DNA from 4 places in the Metabacillus mesotrionivorans genome. Region 4 is predicted to be linked to each of the others. Evidence: riboswitches for the same ligand, from Rfam matches in the RefSeq annotation. Region 4 holds a riboswitch; each other region holds the start of a gene.
What was found. Region 4 has a riboswitch for S-adenosylmethionine ahead of metK (methionine adenosyltransferase). Riboswitches for the same ligand answer to the same signal wherever they lie in the genome.

Region 1: it holds a riboswitch for S-adenosylmethionine, as region 4 does, so the genes downstream of both, ACTSEZ_RS19385 (Na+/H+ antiporter NhaC family protein) here and metK (methionine adenosyltransferase) in region 4, are expected to answer to the same signal.
Region 2: it holds a riboswitch for S-adenosylmethionine, as region 4 does, so the genes downstream of both, ACTSEZ_RS11340 (alpha/beta hydrolase) here and metK (methionine adenosyltransferase) in region 4, are expected to answer to the same signal.
Region 3: it holds a riboswitch for S-adenosylmethionine, as region 4 does, so the genes downstream of both, ACTSEZ_RS00360 (bifunctional homocysteine S-methyltransferase/methylenetetrahydrofolate reductase) here and metK (methionine adenosyltransferase) in region 4, are expected to answer to the same signal.

What each region holds. Positions count from the first base shown of each region.
Region 1 covers NZ_JBQMFF010000011.1:29,188-33,399, forward strand. Annotated here, with positions in the region: gene ACTSEZ_RS19370 (GNAT family N-acetyltransferase) at 1-489, opposite strand, end outside; gene ACTSEZ_RS19375 (TetR/AcrR family transcriptional regulator) at 486-1,112, opposite strand; gene ACTSEZ_RS19380 (SMI1/KNR4 family protein) at 1,366-1,857, shown strand; SAM riboswitch class I at 2,055-2,162, shown strand; gene ACTSEZ_RS19385 (Na+/H+ antiporter NhaC family protein) at 2,282-3,592, shown strand; gene ACTSEZ_RS19390 (CarD family transcriptional regulator) at 3,831-4,212, shown strand, end outside.
Region 2 covers NZ_JBQMFF010000003.1:275,007-279,218, forward strand. Annotated here, with positions in the region: gene ACTSEZ_RS11330 (methionine ABC transporter ATP-binding protein) at 1-1,006, opposite strand, end outside; SAM riboswitch class I at 1,092-1,196, opposite strand; SAM riboswitch class I at 1,283-1,388, opposite strand; gene ACTSEZ_RS11335 (DUF4395 domain-containing protein) at 1,454-1,876, opposite strand; SAM riboswitch class I at 2,025-2,131, shown strand; gene ACTSEZ_RS11340 (alpha/beta hydrolase) at 2,202-2,972, shown strand; gene ACTSEZ_RS11345 (AAA family ATPase) at 3,002-3,736, shown strand; gene ACTSEZ_RS11350 (YciI family protein) at 3,878-4,212, opposite strand, start outside.
Region 3 covers NZ_JBQMFF010000001.1:92,480-96,691, forward strand. Annotated here, with positions in the region: gene ACTSEZ_RS00360 (bifunctional homocysteine S-methyltransferase/methylenetetrahydrofolate reductase) at 1-1,720, opposite strand, end outside; SAM riboswitch class I at 1,806-1,906, opposite strand; gene ACTSEZ_RS00365 (YajQ family cyclic di-GMP-binding protein) at 2,066-2,557, opposite strand; gene ACTSEZ_RS00370 (CvfB family protein) at 2,657-3,514, shown strand; gene ACTSEZ_RS00375 (nuclease-related domain-containing protein) at 3,721-4,212, shown strand, end outside.
Region 4 covers NZ_JBQMFF010000004.1:64,510-68,721, forward strand. Annotated here, with positions in the region: gene pckA (phosphoenolpyruvate carboxykinase (ATP)) at 1-865, opposite strand, end outside; SAM riboswitch class I at 1,171-1,320, shown strand; gene metK (methionine adenosyltransferase) at 1,507-2,709, shown strand; gene asnB (asparagine synthase (glutamine-hydrolyzing)) at 2,868-4,212, shown strand, end outside.

The DNA.
Region 1 (4,212 bases), on a different contig from region 4:
CTTTTTCCAGTGAATATCATGCGGTCCATGGGGCAAATCGAGTGTCAGTGGAGCCGAATAACCAAGGTGAATAAGCTGATCTGCTGTCTGATATCCCATTTTCTCATACAGACTGATCGCCCGTTCATTATGCGAAAGTGCTTCAAGTGTGGCTGTGTGGACTCCTTCTTTTTCATAGATGGACAGGACTTCTTCCATCATCCTTTTCCCGACGCCTTTGCTTCGGTATGCAGGGGCAACTCCGGTGCCGCCGTTCCAGGAGACGGTTTTCCCGTCAATGGACCTGATGCCGTTTAAGATCAGCCCCACGGGTTCTGTGCCGTCAAAAGCCACAATTGACAGCGCAGGAGAAAGATTCTCAAATACAAGTCTGTTCAGAAATGCTTCAAGTGTGAGAGTCATATCAAAATCATAGCCTTCAAACCCCTTGTTCCACGCAATCAGTGCATCATGGAGTGTACATTCGGACAGCCGCTTACATGTGATCATTCTCTCTCCCCTTTTCTTACGTACATAAACACCATTTCTTCAAGTGTCTTCATCTGTTCCCGGAACGGATAATCGTTTCCGATGACAGAATAATGAAGGCAGGTGCCGTCAATTGTTCCCCATACCAATGACGAGATAATAGCGGGGTCCGCATTCGGCCGGAATTCCAACTGATCAATTCCTTCCTGCAAAATCTCTATCAGCAGCGTCCGGTAAACCTCTTCATACCGTGCGGTCATCACCCGTTTCAGCTCTTCATCCCGTCCTGAATGAATCCAAAATTCAAGGTGAACGCCAATCATCCGCTGCCAGTCCGGTGAAAGCTTGATCTCCAGATAGTTTTCGAAGAACTGTCTGAGCTTTTCTTCGGCCGTTTCCTTTTTACGGAAACGTTCTTTTAACCCTGCTATATTCTCTTCTGTCTTCCTTTGCATCAGCTGCAGATAAATGTCTTCCTTGCTTTTGAAATAGTTATAGATGGCTCCTTTGCTCAATCCGGATTCTGCTACAATGTCATCGATGGTGGCCAGCTGAAATCCTTTTTCTCCGAAAGCTTTCAGAGAGCTGTCCAGAATATGCCGCTTCTTTTTCTCCTTATATTCCTCTGATACAATTGGAGCCACATGTAGCCCGCCCTTCCTTTTTATAAAACCGACTATATAGTCCATATTATTCCATACACAGTGAAAAATTCAAACAATTTTGATTATAAATCGAGTAAAAACTGCCATTGGTCTCCATTGGTTGTGCATCACATAAATTCACTGGAAAGAAGAGGAAATAATGATATGATAAATTTATACGCCCTGCCGGAAGGAATGCATCAACAAACTGTTACTCCTTGAGGGAATAAATAGTAACTTTTTGAGGTGGAAAATGATCATAGAGACTTTGGAGTCTTTGAAAGCGAATCTAGATGGAGATGGTAGAATTCGAATTCATTTGAGAGATGGTACGGTAGCAGAAAAGAAATGTTTGTTCTTTAACCCCGCATCATTACAAGAAATGAATGAGTTTAACTTTGTTTTACCGGATGACTATAAGACGTTTTTAACCTTACATAATGGGGTAAGAATTTTCACTGATGATTGGGGGAGCGGCGTTTTTGTCCACAGTTTAAAGGAAACAATACAAGAAACTCTCTCTATTTCTCATCTAATTCCTCAAAAATATTATTGTGTAATGAGATACGCAGATGTTGGATATTTTTTAATAGACGAAGAAAAAGTTGAAATAGGGGAAAAAGATTATTTATTTTTTGAGGACATTGATAATAGCAATCCTCCACAAAACCTTAAAATGACCTTTGAAGAGTTTATAGAAAAACTAATTGAATTTGAAGGTGAATTATTCTGGTTAGTTAAATAAATAGATAAAGGGCCGATACGAAATTGTATTGGCCCTTTTTCTAATTCTGCTTCTGCTTTTAAACACTATATTTACTTTGGGAAATTAACAAAAAACTAAAATAATTTAGAATATAATTCGAGTAAAAACTGCCATTTGACTTTTGCACCGCAACCCCTTAATGTAGTAAAGGTATTTTTTAAAACACACATATTATCTTCTTATTAAGAGAGGCAGAGGGACTGGCCCTGTGATGCCTCGGCAGCGGACTCGCATCCATGAGTGCTGTGCCAATTCCAGCAAGCCATGCGCTTGAAAAATGAGAAGAGCTTATTTCCATTCCGGATATAGGATCTCTTCTTGTTATCAAGAAGAGATCTTTTTTTATGCAGTTTTTATCTGCAGAGAGCGGAACACTATGAATATGAAGAATTGAAAGGTGGTTATTATGGACACAAAAGCTAACGGCTGGGCACTTTTTCCCCTCGTTATTTTCATCGGACTGTTTGTGGGATCGGGCATCATCACAGGAGATTTCTATAAAATGCCGATCCTTGTGGCAATCCTTGTTGCCGCAGCGGCAGCCCTGATCATGAACCGAAAAGAAAGCTTTACATCAAAAGTGGAGAGTTTCTCAAAAGGAGCGGGACACCCTGACTTAATGATCATGGTCTTTATCTTTATTCTTGCGGGTGCTTTTTCGGAAGTGGCAAAAGGAATGGGAGCTGTTGAGTCGACAGTTAACCTGGCACTGTCCTTCCTGCCTCAGAGCCTGCTGATTGCAGGACTGTTCATCATCGGCGCGTTTATCTCGCTTGCGATGGGTACCTCTACAGGAACGATTGCGGCTCTTGCTCCGATTGGAGTCGGAATAAGTACAGAGGCAGACATTTCAGTTGCTCTTGCAATGGGTGCCATTATTGGCGGTGCCATGTTTGGGGATAACTTATCGTTTATCTCGGATACAACCATTGCAGCTGTAAGAACACAGCAAACAGAAATGCGGGACAAATTCAAAGCAAATTTCTTTATCGTGCTTCCCGCAGCCATTATTACGTGCATTGTGCTCGTCGTCATCACACTTGGCGGACAGGCACCCGTTACACCTGAAGCGTACAGCTGGGTAAAAATGCTTCCATACATCGGGGTTCTTGCAGCAGCCCTGCTTGGAGTAAATGTCATTGCTGTGTTAGCAGGAGGCATTATCCTCGGCGGAGTTATTGGAATGGCCGACGGAAGCTACACATTAACAGCATTCCTTCAGAAAATAACAGACGGCATCATGGGAATGGCTGAGCTTGTCATTCTTTCGCTCCTGATTGGCGGTATGGTGGAGCTGATCAAGCGCAATGGCGGCATTCACTTCATTCTTGAAACCATGACAAAGCGCATTTCTTCTAAAAGAGGGGCAGAATTTGCCATCGCCGGCCTTGTCAGCTCAACGAACCTTGCAACGGCAAACAACACAATCTCAATTATTGCAACTGGCCCTCTTGCCAAAGATATGGCAGACAAGTATGAAATTGATAAACGAAAATCAGCAAGTCTTCTCGATATCTTTTCATGCAGCATCCAGGGACTGATCCCATACGGTGCGCAGATGCTTTCAGCGGCTGAATTTGCTTCCATCTCGCCGACAAGCATTCTGCCTTACTCTTTTTATCCGGTACTGATTGCCCTATGCGGTATTATGGCGATTTTAATACAGTTTCCGCGATTTAAAAGAAAAGAAGCGCAAGAAAAAACAGCGTCCTAAATAACACGGTAAATCATATATCAATCAGCATACTAATTTGTATAGAAATTGGTATGCTTTTTTTTGATATTCGCAGGAAAATCCACCTTCCCTTTATTGGTCATCCGACACGTTTCCTGCCACTTTTTCTTTTTTAATCTCCCAAGAAAAAGTAGTTGACACTTAAAACACATTTATGATATTATTAAAAATTTGATAAAAAATAGTCTATATGTTAAGCTTAAGAAGGTTACCATATATGGAGGTGGATTTTTTGTTTCAAATTGGCGATAACATTGTTTATCCAATGCACGGAGTCGGCATCATTAAAGCTATAGAAGATAAGGAAATATCAGGGGAAAAACAGCAATATTATGTCATAAATATGTTAATAGGCAATATGCAAGTCTTGATTCCTACGAATAGAATACTGAGTTCACGTATACGCCCAGTTACTGACATACTTGCATTAAAGCACATCATACACATTTTTCAGCATGGAGAATCAGATAGATTACTGACGTGGAAACAAAGGTATAAAGTAAACACGGACAAAATTAAAACCGGCAACATACAAGAAGGTGCTGAAGTTATACGTGATTTAATGCGTATGAAGAAAGAAAAAGCACTTAATACAAGTG
Region 2 (4,212 bases), on a different contig from region 4:
TCACTGTTACGTTCTCCTGGTTCATTACCAGAAGCGCTCTTTTTATTTCACTTTCCGTTCCCTGAAGTTCAACGATTAAGTGTCCAAACGGAATTCCCTGAAGCTCCGTAATGTTGCCGAACAGGACGTTGATATGGAGGTCAAATCTCTTGGCAATCTGCGAAAGGAGCGGCTGCCCTGAGGATTTGCCGACAAAATTAATTTTAAAAATCTGTCCCTGGCTGTTTTCTTCCTTAACAAGCTTCAGGACCGATTCAGGAATAGAATCATTCAGAACAGAGCTGACAAAGTTTGAAGCGGTCTTTGTTTTCGGATTTGAGAAAACGTCAAACACAGAACCTGATTCAATGATTTTTCCTCCCTCAATCACGGCCACTGTATCGCAAACCTCCCGGATGACCGACATTTCATGTGTGATCATGAGAATGGTAATGTTGTATTCCTCGTTGATTTTTTTCAAAAGCTTCAGAATCGAAGCTGTTGTCTGAGGATCAAGCGCTGAGGTAGCTTCATCGCACAATAAAATGGATGGCTGTGTAGCAAGTGCTCTTGCGATTCCGACGCGCTGTTTCTGGCCGCCTGACAACTGATCAGGGTACTGATTCGCTTTGTCCTCAAGTCCTACAAACGAGAGAAGCTCGGCAACCCGCTCCTTAATGACTTTCTGGGGGACATTTGAGAGCAGGAGCGGAATGGCCACATTTGCATAGACCGTTTTTGAGTTCAACAGATTGAAATGCTGAAACACCATGCCGATTTTCCGTTTAACTCCGCGCACATCCTTTTTGGAAAGAGCCGTTAAGTCAAGTCCATCAACAATGATCTGTCCTGCTGTTGGACGCTCGAGCAGGTTCACCGTGCGGATCAGCGTGCTTTTGCCCGCTCCGCTGAATCCGATAACTCCGCATATTTCCCCTTTTTTCACTTCCAGATCAATGCCGTCGAGAGCTTTCACTTCATTGCCGCCGCTGCCGTATACCTTTGTGACGCCTTTAAATTCAATCATCTATGTAACCTCCTTATTTTTAGCAATAAAAAACCCTCTTCTATCCGACAAGAAGAGGGCATGGCATAACGAATCACCGGTTCTCTTCTCATCTCCCAGGCAATTGCCTGCTGGAATTGGCACAGTACTTTTTCAAAAGTCCGCTGCCGAAGCATCATGGGGCCAGTCCCTCCGCTTCTCTGGATAAGAAAATCGTTATTAAATTTTAAAGAAAAATAAAAACCTCTCCCTGAAAGACAGGAAGAGGCTGGATCTGCAAAAAAAGACCGTTCGCTCTTCTCATCTCTCAGGCTGCACGCCTGCTGGAGTTGGCACAGTTCTCATAATGAGTCCGCTGCCGAGGTTTCAAAGGGCCATATCCCTCCACCTCTCGTGATAAGAAGCTATATTTTCGATGTGTCTTACTTTACTCCGGTATTATCTGAAAGTCAACACTTTTTTAAAAAATCAGTTGGACTGTTTAGAAAGTCTGCGGTATTTAAACTGCTGCCACTGAAAACGGATAAAGCAGCCGATGCAAAAACCGAGAATCGCTGCAAAGGCAGCAATGGCAACCATAATAGTCGCCGCATAGGCAAGTACCGTCCAGTCAAGCATGTATCCGGCAAACCCAAGGCTTAGGCAGATCACTGCTATCATCTGATTAAACTGCTGCTGATCAAAATCTTCCTGTATATAGGCTGAAGGCTCTTTTTTCAAAAAGGTGCCGGCAGCTTTCATAATCGGGTTAACTTTAAATAGCAGTCCCATGATTCCGGCCGTAAGAGGCACCAGTAAAAAAACGCCCATGCCGCTGATCCAGAATGCTGCAGCGGATAGCACAATCACCCATTGATTGACTAACACTAGAGGTTTTGGAATGGTTTTCATACTAAAACCCACCTGTCTGATTGGAATATGTGTATTTTACTCCAGTCAGCCTGCTTTGTGAAGAGGATTGCTTTAGGAAGTGATTGACAGCTCTCTTGGCTGCATGGTAAAATCAATAAAACCAACTAAACCAATAAGAATTAAATATAACCTATCAAGAGTGAACGAGAGATCTGGCTCCATGACTTCACAGCAGCCGCCGCATGCCGGAAAGGTGCTCCAACCAGCAAAGCACGATGCTTTGGCCGATAAAGACAAACCCTCTCTTGTCAGCTGAAAGCAGGAGAGGGTTTTTTAGTTCAAAATTGATTGGGAGGAAATGATGATGACGACGAAACATGTGCCTGTCCTTGCAGGAGCTGAAAGCTTTTTTCATAAAGGAAATGAGATCGGAATTCTTCTTTGCCACGGATTTGCCGGTACGCCTCAGAGTGTAGGCGAGCTTGGAAAACTTTTGGCCGCAAAAGGCTATACCGTTTATGCCCCGCGCCTGAAAGGCCACGGAACTACTCCCCTCGATTTTGAAGACTGCTGCTTTACAGACTGGATTCAAAATATCGAAGAAGCCTATAAAAAGCTAAGAAAAGTGTGCCGCAGGATCTTTGTTGCCGGACAGTCCATGGGCGGAATATTAGCGGCTCACCTTGCCTGCAGGCACCAGGAAATTGACGGACTGATTACCATCAATGCAGCACTCAGTGTGCCAGGCTATGAGGTTTTTCAGCACGAGATCGAACCCCGTTTTATTCCAGAAGGAAAACCGGATATCAAAGCGGACGATATTGAAGAAATTACGTATGAAGCCGTTCCGATTAAAGCTGTCCACAACCTGCTGACGCTCATCAAAACAACGAAGCCCGTGCTGTCTGAAATAACCTGTCCGGCCCTGATTTTCAAATCAGAAGAAGACCATGTTGTTCCCGCCTCAAGCTCAGATGTTCTTTTCCATTCCATCTCATCTCCTTTCAAGCAGATGGTGAGCCTGACGAATTCCTATCATGTGGCCTCTATGGATTTTGACAAAGACATCATCGCAGAAAAAACAGCCGCCTATATTGAACTTTGCTGCCGCCGGGAGTATAAATTGTCTGTCTGAATCTGCTAAACTGTAGGCAGGTGATGAACATGTTCTTAAAATCAATCAAACTGCTGAAAGAGAATATCCCCTCTTTTGAAAAATATCCTTTTTCTATCCCGGCCATATCCCATATGGATGAGCTGAGACTGACCAGCCCTGTTACTTTTTTTGTCGGTGAGAACGGCTCGGGCAAATCAACCCTGCTGGAGGCCGTTGCCTATCAGTGCGGCTTCAACACTGCAGGCGGAAGCCACCATCTCTACAAGCCGAGGAGCTCGCAATCTGACCTTGGCGATTATATCCGGCTCGGATGGATGCCTAAAGTAAAGAATGCTTTCTTTCTCAGAGCAGAATCTTTTTTCCAGTTTGCCTCCCATCTTGAAGAGCTCAGTGAAGATCCTTATTCAGGAGATGTCTTCGGTGCATACGGAGGAAAATCGCTTCACGAACAGTCTCACGGTGAGTCGTTCTTGTCCCTGTTCCTGAACCGCTTCGGCAGCAAAGCCATTTATCTGCTTGATGAGCCGGAAGCAGCGCTGTCCCCGTCACGGCAGCTCACCCTCCTCCGTATTCTTCACGACCTGACGAAAAACGGAGACACTCAGTTCATTATTGCCACTCATTCCCCCATCCTGCTAGGCTTTCCGGGCGCTGACATTCTGAGCTTTGACGATGAACAAATGACAAAAAGGACGTACGAAGATACGGATCACTATCAAATTACGAAATACTTTCTGGAAAACCGGGAGCGGTTTTTGGAGGAGCTATTTAAGGAGGAATAAAAAAGGGAACTCCATCTGAAATTGGAATTCCCTTTCTCTTATTCCATTAAAGTTCCGTCTGTGGAATTAAGATAGAATCATTTTTTCTCTCTCCTGTCTCAAGCTCCATTCTGATCACCAGTTACACTTTTTCAAGGCAGCCTATTTTTCATTCTTAAAGAAATGAACAGGACGGACTTCAATCCGCCAGCCGAATTCTTCCCCTCTGCTGATTTGCGTTGTTGGATGAAGAGAGGCCAGTTTAATTGCCTCATCCATACTCTCTGCTTCAAAAACAAATACACTTCCGATCAGATCTTCCGTTTCTCTAAAAGGTCCATCTGTTACAAGAACCTGACCGTTTACGCGTCGCAGGCTCTTAACTTCAGATTCAAGGCCTGCATCAAGAAGTACCTTACCGCTTTCATAAAATTTCTCGATAACAGGCTGGCATTCACTCATTACCGCCTCAATTTCTTCTCTTGGCCGTGCATTCA
Region 3 (4,212 bases), on a different contig from region 4:
CAATCAGGTTTTTGGCAATGGCCAGACCCTCCTGATACGATTTTTCCTTGTCATCTCCGGCATTGGCCATTTTTTCGCGGATGCTGTCAGACAGGGTAATGCCCGGTATCTCATTATGAATAAATTCGGCATTCCGGCTGCTTGTGAGCGGCATAATGCCGATGTAGATTGGTACGGTTAAGTGTTTTGTTTCTTCATAAACATCAAGCAGCTGTTTTTCGGAATAAATCGGCTGGGAGATAAAATAATCAGCTCCGCAGGCGATTTTTTTCTCAAGCCTTTTGACGGCTTTATCAAGATACTTCACATTCGGGTTGAAAGCGGCGGCAACTGAGAAGTTCGTTTTTTCGCCAAGCGGCTTTCCTGAGTAAGAAAGCCCGTCATTAAACTGCTTAATCAGACTGATCAAATCAAAGGAAGAAAGGTCATAAACAGAAGTTGCCCCCGGGAAATCCCCGATTTTGGACGGATCTCCGGTTATGGCTAGAACATCTGTTAAGCCAAGAGTGTGGAGCCCCATTAAATGTGACTGCAGGCCGATTAAATTCCGGTCACGGCACGTAATATGGATCAGCGAGCGAAGGCCATGGGTCTGCTGAACGATGGACCCCATCGCGGCATTGCTGATTCTTGGTGAAGCAAGGGAATTATCCGCAAGTGTTAAGGCATCGATTCCAGCCTCCTGCAGGGCCTTTGCTCCTTTTAAAAATTTATCAATCCCGAGCTTCTTCGGCGGGTCAAGCTCCACAATGATGGAGCGTTTTTCTTTTACGATATCCTGAAGCGGAGGATACTTTCTCTCGGCAGCGGAGGCAATGGAGATTTCTTCTTTCCTAGCTTTCACCTTCTTTTCAGTCACCGGAGGCAGTCCTTTAAGTGCAGAAGCCATCGCCCTAATATGATCAGGAGTCGTTCCGCAGCAGCCTCCTATTAATCTCGCACCCTGATTTCTAAAAGCAAGTGCACTTTCAGCGAAGTATTTTTCACCGGATCCGTAAACAAGTCTGCCTTCCTCAATGGTCGGGAGGCTGCTGTTCGGATAAACAGACAGGAATGCCTTTTCGGGAAGAGGAACTTCTTCCAGAGATGAGAGCATATGATAAGGCCCAAGCCTGCAGTTCAGCCCGACAACATTCGCCCCGAGTTCCTCAAGCTGAGACAGGCCGTCAGAAAGAGGAGTGCCGTCCTGAAGAACGCCGATTTCATGAAGGGAAATGTTTGTTATAATCGGCAAGTCTGTTTCTTTCCTGGCAATCTCAAGAACCGTCCTCATTTCTTCAAGATCATAATACGTTTCTAGCAGGAGGCCGTCCGGTTCTTCGTTCAGCAGAAGATAGAGCTGCTCTCTGAAATTTCGCCGCAGGTCCTCAAGGGAATAGGAACCTTTTTTAAAAGCCCGGACCCCGCCGATTGTTCCGAGGACATAGGCAGAGGTGCCTTCCGCAGCTTGCTTTGCAATCTGCACAGCCTTGCGGTTAATGGCGCGCACCTCATCTTCAAGCCCGTATCTTGACAGCTTGATATAATTGGCCCCGTACGTATTTGTCTGAATGACATCAGCTCCGGCATTAAGATACGCCTTATGAACATTCAGAATGTCATCCGGTTTTGACAGGTTCAGTTCTTCAAAACACCGGTCCACACCGTGGGAATAAAGCAAGGTGCCCATTGCTCCGTCCCCGATCAGAATTTTTGTCTGCAAATCTGTTAAAAGTGCCAAAGCTATAAACCTCCTAAAATACAGCTGATAATGGGAAAAAGAAAAAAGCCTTCCAAGAAGAAGACTTTTGAGTATGCATGACTTCTTCTTATCGTCCGATGGATGCATCGCTGGAATTAGCACCTTGGATTACGCCAGGTTGCTGAAGCTTCGACGGGCCAGTCCCTCAGCTTCTCTAGATAAGAATCAAAAATATGAAATTGGCTAAATGATATTATATCTAATTTACATGTTTTTTTCGGGAGATTCAAGTGCGAAAAGTAAAAGTTTTCTGAATTGATGAGGAATTCTTGCCCCAGCCCGGATAAAAAAGACCCAGCAGGAAAAACTGCTGAGTCCGAGCATTTATCTGAAATTAATGAACTGAACATCGATCGGCAGATCCGCTCCGCGGACAGCTGCAATCACCTGCTGCAGGTCGTCTTTGCTTTTGCCAGTAACGCGGACCTGATCATCCTGAACCTGCGTTTTCACTTTAAGTCCTGCATTTTTTATGATCGCATTAATTTTTTTCGCATTGTCCTTATCAATTCCCTGGACAAGCTTTGCACGCTGGCGGATGGTGCCGCCTGATGCGCCTTCAATTTTTCCGTAATCAATATTGCGCGTTGCCACATTGCGCTTGATCAGCTTTGAAATGAACACATCCTTCAGCTGATCCATTTTGAATTCATCATCAGAAACTAAAACAAGCTCCTCTTTTTCGAGCGTAATGCTGCTTTTGCTTCCTTTAAAATCATAGCGTGTGCCGATTTCTTTCATCGTCATCGTGATGGCATTTGTTACCTCAGGCATATCCACCTTCGACACAATATCAAACGAACTGTCCTTGGCCATAAGAATCCTCCCAAAAGTTTGTATTATCTTTAGATTATAGTAGAATGTACATGATATAACAACTAACGGCAGTTCAGCTGCAAAGGAAGGAACGAACACATGAATCCCGGAACGTTTATGACGCTTAAAATAGATGAAAAAGTAGATTACGGATATTATTTAACAGATGGAGAAAGCCGAGTACTGCTTCACAAAACGGAAATCACTGAACCGATTGAAGAATTGGACGAGGTTGAGGTGTACCTGATTGTGGACCATGAAGACCGTCTCGCTGCAACAATGAAAAAGCCGACGATATCAGAAGACCGGTTCGGATGGGTAGATGTAGTCAGTGTCAGGGAAGACATGGGGGCATTCGTCGACATTGGCCTTTCAAAAGATGCGCTTGTCGACAATGATATTCTACCGGCCTACGTCAGTGTATGGCCAATAGAAGGCGACAAGCTCTACTGTTCCCTGAAAGTGACGAAAAACGGAAGATTTTTCACAAAGCTTGCAACGGAAGATGTCATGCAGGAAAACATCGTCCCGGCTGCAGGAGTCCGGAACAATCAGACCGTTACAGGCAGAGTCTACCGAATCATTATTGCCGGTTCTTTCATCATAACTGAAGAAGGCTACAAAGGATTCATCCACTCCTCCCAGCGCAAAAGAGAGCCGCGTCTTGGCGAGCTTGTAACAGGACGCGTTGTTGATGTGAAGGAAGACGGAACCCTTAACGTTTCTCTCCTTCCGTTCAAACATGAGGCATTGGATGAGGATGCACAAGTGATCTGTGATTACATGGAAGAAAGAGGAGGAGCCATGCCCTTCTTTGACAAGAGCGATCCCGATGACATTAAAGAACGCTTCAACATGAGCAAAGGGGCATTCAAGCGTGCGCTCGGCTCACTCATGAAAGCAGGGAAGGTTTATCAGGAAGACGGCTGGACCTATTTTAAAAAAGAACAACAGTAAGCGCCTATGCGTTTGCTGTTTTTTTATGGGGAAAATTTGATTTTGGGTTTTTGCCGGGAGAAGGGGATTGTTTTATGATGGATGTGTAAAGAAGGAAGGGCAGGTGGTGATTGATCCGAAGTAAGGAAGGGGAATTGATTTATGGAACTGAAAAAATGAATGAGGAATTGATGGATCTGATAAAAACGAAAGGGGATGTTTATTAGTTGAAGGACTTAAAGGAAAACCGGGAATTGCTTGTTTACCGGAGCTTGAACGCCAGATCCGTTTTGGATGAAGAAGCTCTCATCTGCTTGGGGCAGCTTGAAAAAGGGTTCCAGGGAGAAAAGTATTTTGAGCAGTGGCTCAAGGAGAATGGAGGGAAGGGTATAGTATTAAGCGATTTGCTCTTTGAAATCAGCGGATCATTCGTACAAATTGATTCCATATTTTTAAAGGCTGATAAAATGTACGTGTTCAATGTTAAAAACTCGGAAGGTGATTACTTCGCAGAAGGAGAAAGATGGTCGACCCCGGCCAAAAAAGAAATGAAAAACCCCCTGCTTCAGCTCAAAAGAAGTGAAGCCTTGCTCACTCGGCTCCTCCAGGATCAAAGCATCAAGTTTCCCCTCGAACCATTTGTCGTCTTTGTAAACCACCGCTTTCACCTCTACAATGCTCCAATGGACCAACCCATCATTTATCACCCCCAGCTGAAC
Region 4 (4,212 bases):
CATCAAAGATTTGCGGTTCTTTTTCTCTTGTGAGGTTGATGCACTTGGCATAACAGCCTCCCTCGATATTAAAAACACCCGCATTTGACCAGCCGTGCTCGTCATCGCCGATCAATTTGCGTTTCGGGTCTGCAGAAAGCGTTGTCTTTCCTGTTCCTGAAAGTCCGAAGAACAGGGCGACATCTCCTTCCTGACCGACGTTAGCCGAGCAGTGCATCGGCAGAATGCCGCTCTCAGGCAGAAGGTAGTTCATAACAGAAAAAATGGATTTCTTCATTTCGCCGGCATATTCCGTACCGCCGATTAAAATCGTTCTCTTTTCAAAAGAGACAATAATGAATGTTTCGGAATTTGTTCCATCAACAGCAGGGTCTGCTTTGAAATTCGGTGCAGAAACGATTGTAAATGGATTTGTATGCTGAACCAGCTCATCTGGACTTCCAGGCTGGATAAAAAGCTGCTGGGCAAATAAATTGTGCCATGCAAACTCGTTTACAACCTGAATCGGAAGCCGGTATTTCGTATCGGCGCCGGCGAATCCTTTGAAAACAAAGAGCTCATTGCGGTCTTTTAAGTATGAAAGGACTTTTAAGTAAAGCTTTTCAAATGCTGCTTCTGAGAAAGGCTGATTCACAGAACCCCATTCAATTTTGTCTTCTGTGGATTTTTCGTTTACAATGAATTTATCCTTAGGTGAGCGGCCTGTATATGTGCCTGTAGTTGCACGTACGGCTCCCGTTGATGTCAAAACGCCTTCTTTTCGCTCCAGAACCTTTTCAACAAGAACTGGAACCGATAAGTTATGAAATGCATTTTCCCCATTAAGTAACACTTCAAGCTCGTTTGTGATTTCGATTGAATTCATCCCATACCCATCCTTTACCTATATTTCGGATTTTTATCTATAGTTTCATCCTGCTCTTGTTAATTAGTATAACACATTAAAATAAATAGTCTATACTATTTAACTTATTCTACGTGAAAATTCACGAAATGGAACAAATACTGTTTTGTTTTCCCTGAAAATGAGACATATATAATAGAAGTGTTTCGTCCGTATCTTTTTGTGGAAAAGAAGAAATAAGAGTAAAAAAAAGGAACATAAAAACCTTGTCATTTTTTGTTGACACCTGCACGAAAAGTACGCTATCATATGTCCTTGAACGGATTCTCTTATCCCGAGCTGGTGGAGGGACAGGCCCTGTGAAACCCAGCAACCTGCTTTTCCGGAAAAATTCATTTCAGATCAGAATGCCCTGGTGAATTTGAAAAGCAAAGGTGCTAACCTGATGCAAGGCGAAAGCCCTTGATCGATAAGAGCGAAAGGCTGCGAATTCAGTAAATAACCTTTCCTCGCGGGAAAGGATTTTTTATTTTATATGATATTTTGCCTGAATGTACTCGTGGATTCTCCTAAAACATGCCAACTGAAATATTTTGCCTAATGGTCAAAATATGAAAGGGAATGAGTTCCGTATCATCTACCTTTTGAGGAGGAAAACTTTAATGACTAAACAACGTCGTCTGTTTACTTCAGAGTCAGTAACTGAAGGTCATCCTGATAAAATCTGCGACCAGATCTCTGATTCGATTCTCGATGCAATTCTTGAAAAAGATGCAAATGCCCGTGTAGCGTGCGAAACATCTGTAACAACAGGTCTTGTGCTTGTTGCCGGTGAAATCACAACTTCTACTTATGTAGACATTCCTAAAATTGTCCGTGAGACAGTTAAGGAAATTGGCTACACTCGTGCAAAATACGGTTTCGATGCTGAAACTTGTGCAGTACTTACTTCCATCGACGAGCAGTCAGCTGACATCGCCATGGGTGTTGACCAGGCGCTTGAAGCCCGCGAAGGAAAAATGACTGACGAGCAAATCGATGCAATTGGTGCAGGTGACCAGGGTCTTATGTTCGGATATGCGAACAATGAAACAAAAGAGCTTATGCCTCTTCCGATTTCACTGGCTCACAAGCTTTCCCGACGCCTGACTGAAGTGCGTAAAGAAGATATCCTTCCTTACCTTCGTCCGGATGGAAAAACTCAGGTAACGGTTGAATACGATGAAAATGACAAGCCTGTGCGCATTGACACAATTGTTATTTCAACTCAGCATCATCCTGAGATCTCACTTGAGCAAATTCAGCGCAATGTAAAAGAGCATGTCATCAACCCGGTTGTTCCAAAGGAATTAATCGACGCAGATACAAAATATTTCATCAACCCGACTGGACGCTTTGTTATCGGCGGACCTCAAGGCGATGCTGGTCTGACTGGCCGCAAGATCATTGTTGACACTTACGGAGGCTATGCTCGTCACGGCGGCGGCGCATTCTCCGGTAAAGATCCTACAAAAGTTGACCGCTCAGCAGCATATGCAGCGCGCTACGTTGCTAAAAACATTGTAGCTGCAGGTCTTGCTGACAAGTGTGAAGTTCAGCTTGCATACGCAATCGGCGTTGCACAGCCGGTTTCTATTGCAATTGACACATTTGAAACAGGTAAAGTAAAAGAAGATGTGCTGGTAGACGTTGTCCGCGAAAACTTCGACCTTCGTCCTGCAGGCATCATCAATATGCTGAACCTTCGCCGTCCAATTTACAAACAAACGGCTGCTTATGGTCACTTCGGCCGTAACGATCTTGATCTTCCATGGGAAAGAACGGACAAAGCAGAGGCTCTTAAAGAGCAAGCGTTAAACCGATAAGATATCAAAAGATGAAACTTGCCTTTAGGCGGGTTTCATCTTTTTTTTGAGCTCATTTTTAGAAACATGAGGCCAAAATTCTTTTTTTTTGTAAAAATATGCAACTTTCCGGCAGGTTCTGTCGTTTCACAGGCAGACAAGAAGCTGGAGGGAAAAAAATGTGCGGTTTTGCAGGTGTTATTGATTACAGTCAAACAAAGAAAACGGAGTACAGGGAGCTTATAAAGAATGCGGGCAGGATGATACAGCACAGGGGTCCGGATGACAGCGGGATGTTTGAGGATGAGCACGTAATTCTTGCATTCAGAAGACTCAGCATCATTGACGTCGAGGGCGGCCATCAGCCCATGCCCTTTCAAAACGGCCGCTATCACATTGTGTTTAATGGAGAGATTTATAATTATGTGGAGCTTAGAAAACACTTGCTTTCAAAAGGAGCTTCCTTAAAAACGGAAACAGATACAGAAGTGATTGTTGCGCTGTATCACTTTTACGGAGCGGAAGTCGTCGATTATTTAAGGGGGATGTTTTCCTTTTTAATTTGGGACAGATTAGACAGGCGCCTTTTTGGAGCAAGAGACCATTTTGGAATTAAACCGCTCTACTATATTGAAGACGGACATACGGTCATTTTTGCTTCAGAGATGAAAAGTATAAAAGAATATTGTACAGACCCTGTAATTGACGTCCAATCACTGCAGCATTATCTTTCATTTCAGTATGTTCCAGATCCCCGCACCATACAGGAGCATATTCAAAAGGTGCCGCCCGGATCTGTCTTTTCAAAGACTATTGGACAGCCCCTTCAGATTGAACGCTACTGGAAGCCGATGCTTGAACCAAAACGGCAGGCTGATGAGAAAAAAATGATCAGGAACATTCAGGAGGCGCTCATCGACTCTGTGAACCTTCATATGAGAAGTGATGTTCCGGTTGGTTCTTTTTTGTCGGGAGGGGTGGATTCCAGTATTATTGCTTCCATCGCACGCAAGTATCATCCCGGGCTGAAAACATTTTCTGTCGGCTTCAGGCAGTCCGGCTACAGTGAAATCGACGTGGCAAAAGAAACGGCAGCTGCCATTGGCGTAGAGAACGTTTCCTATTATGTGGACCATGAGGAATTTATGAGAGAGCTTCCGAAAATCATCTGGCATATGGATGATCCGGTTGCAGATCCTGCTTCTATTCCGCTCTATTTTGTTGCAAGAGAAGCCAGAAAGCAGGTAACCGTTGTTCTCTCGGGTGAGGGGGCAGATGAACTCTTTGCCGGATATAACATTTACAAAGAACCTGGAGATTTATCTGTGTTTACCTATATGCCAGATTCCTTCAAGAAAGCGCTCAAACAGCTGTCAGCCATCTTCCCTGAAGGAATGAAGGGAAAGAGTTTTATCGAAAGAGGCACAACTCTCCTGGAGGAAAGGTACATAGGGAATGCAAACATTTTTTCAGCATCAGAGAAAAAGATGATGCTGAAAAATATGGAACAGTATGAAAAGCCAA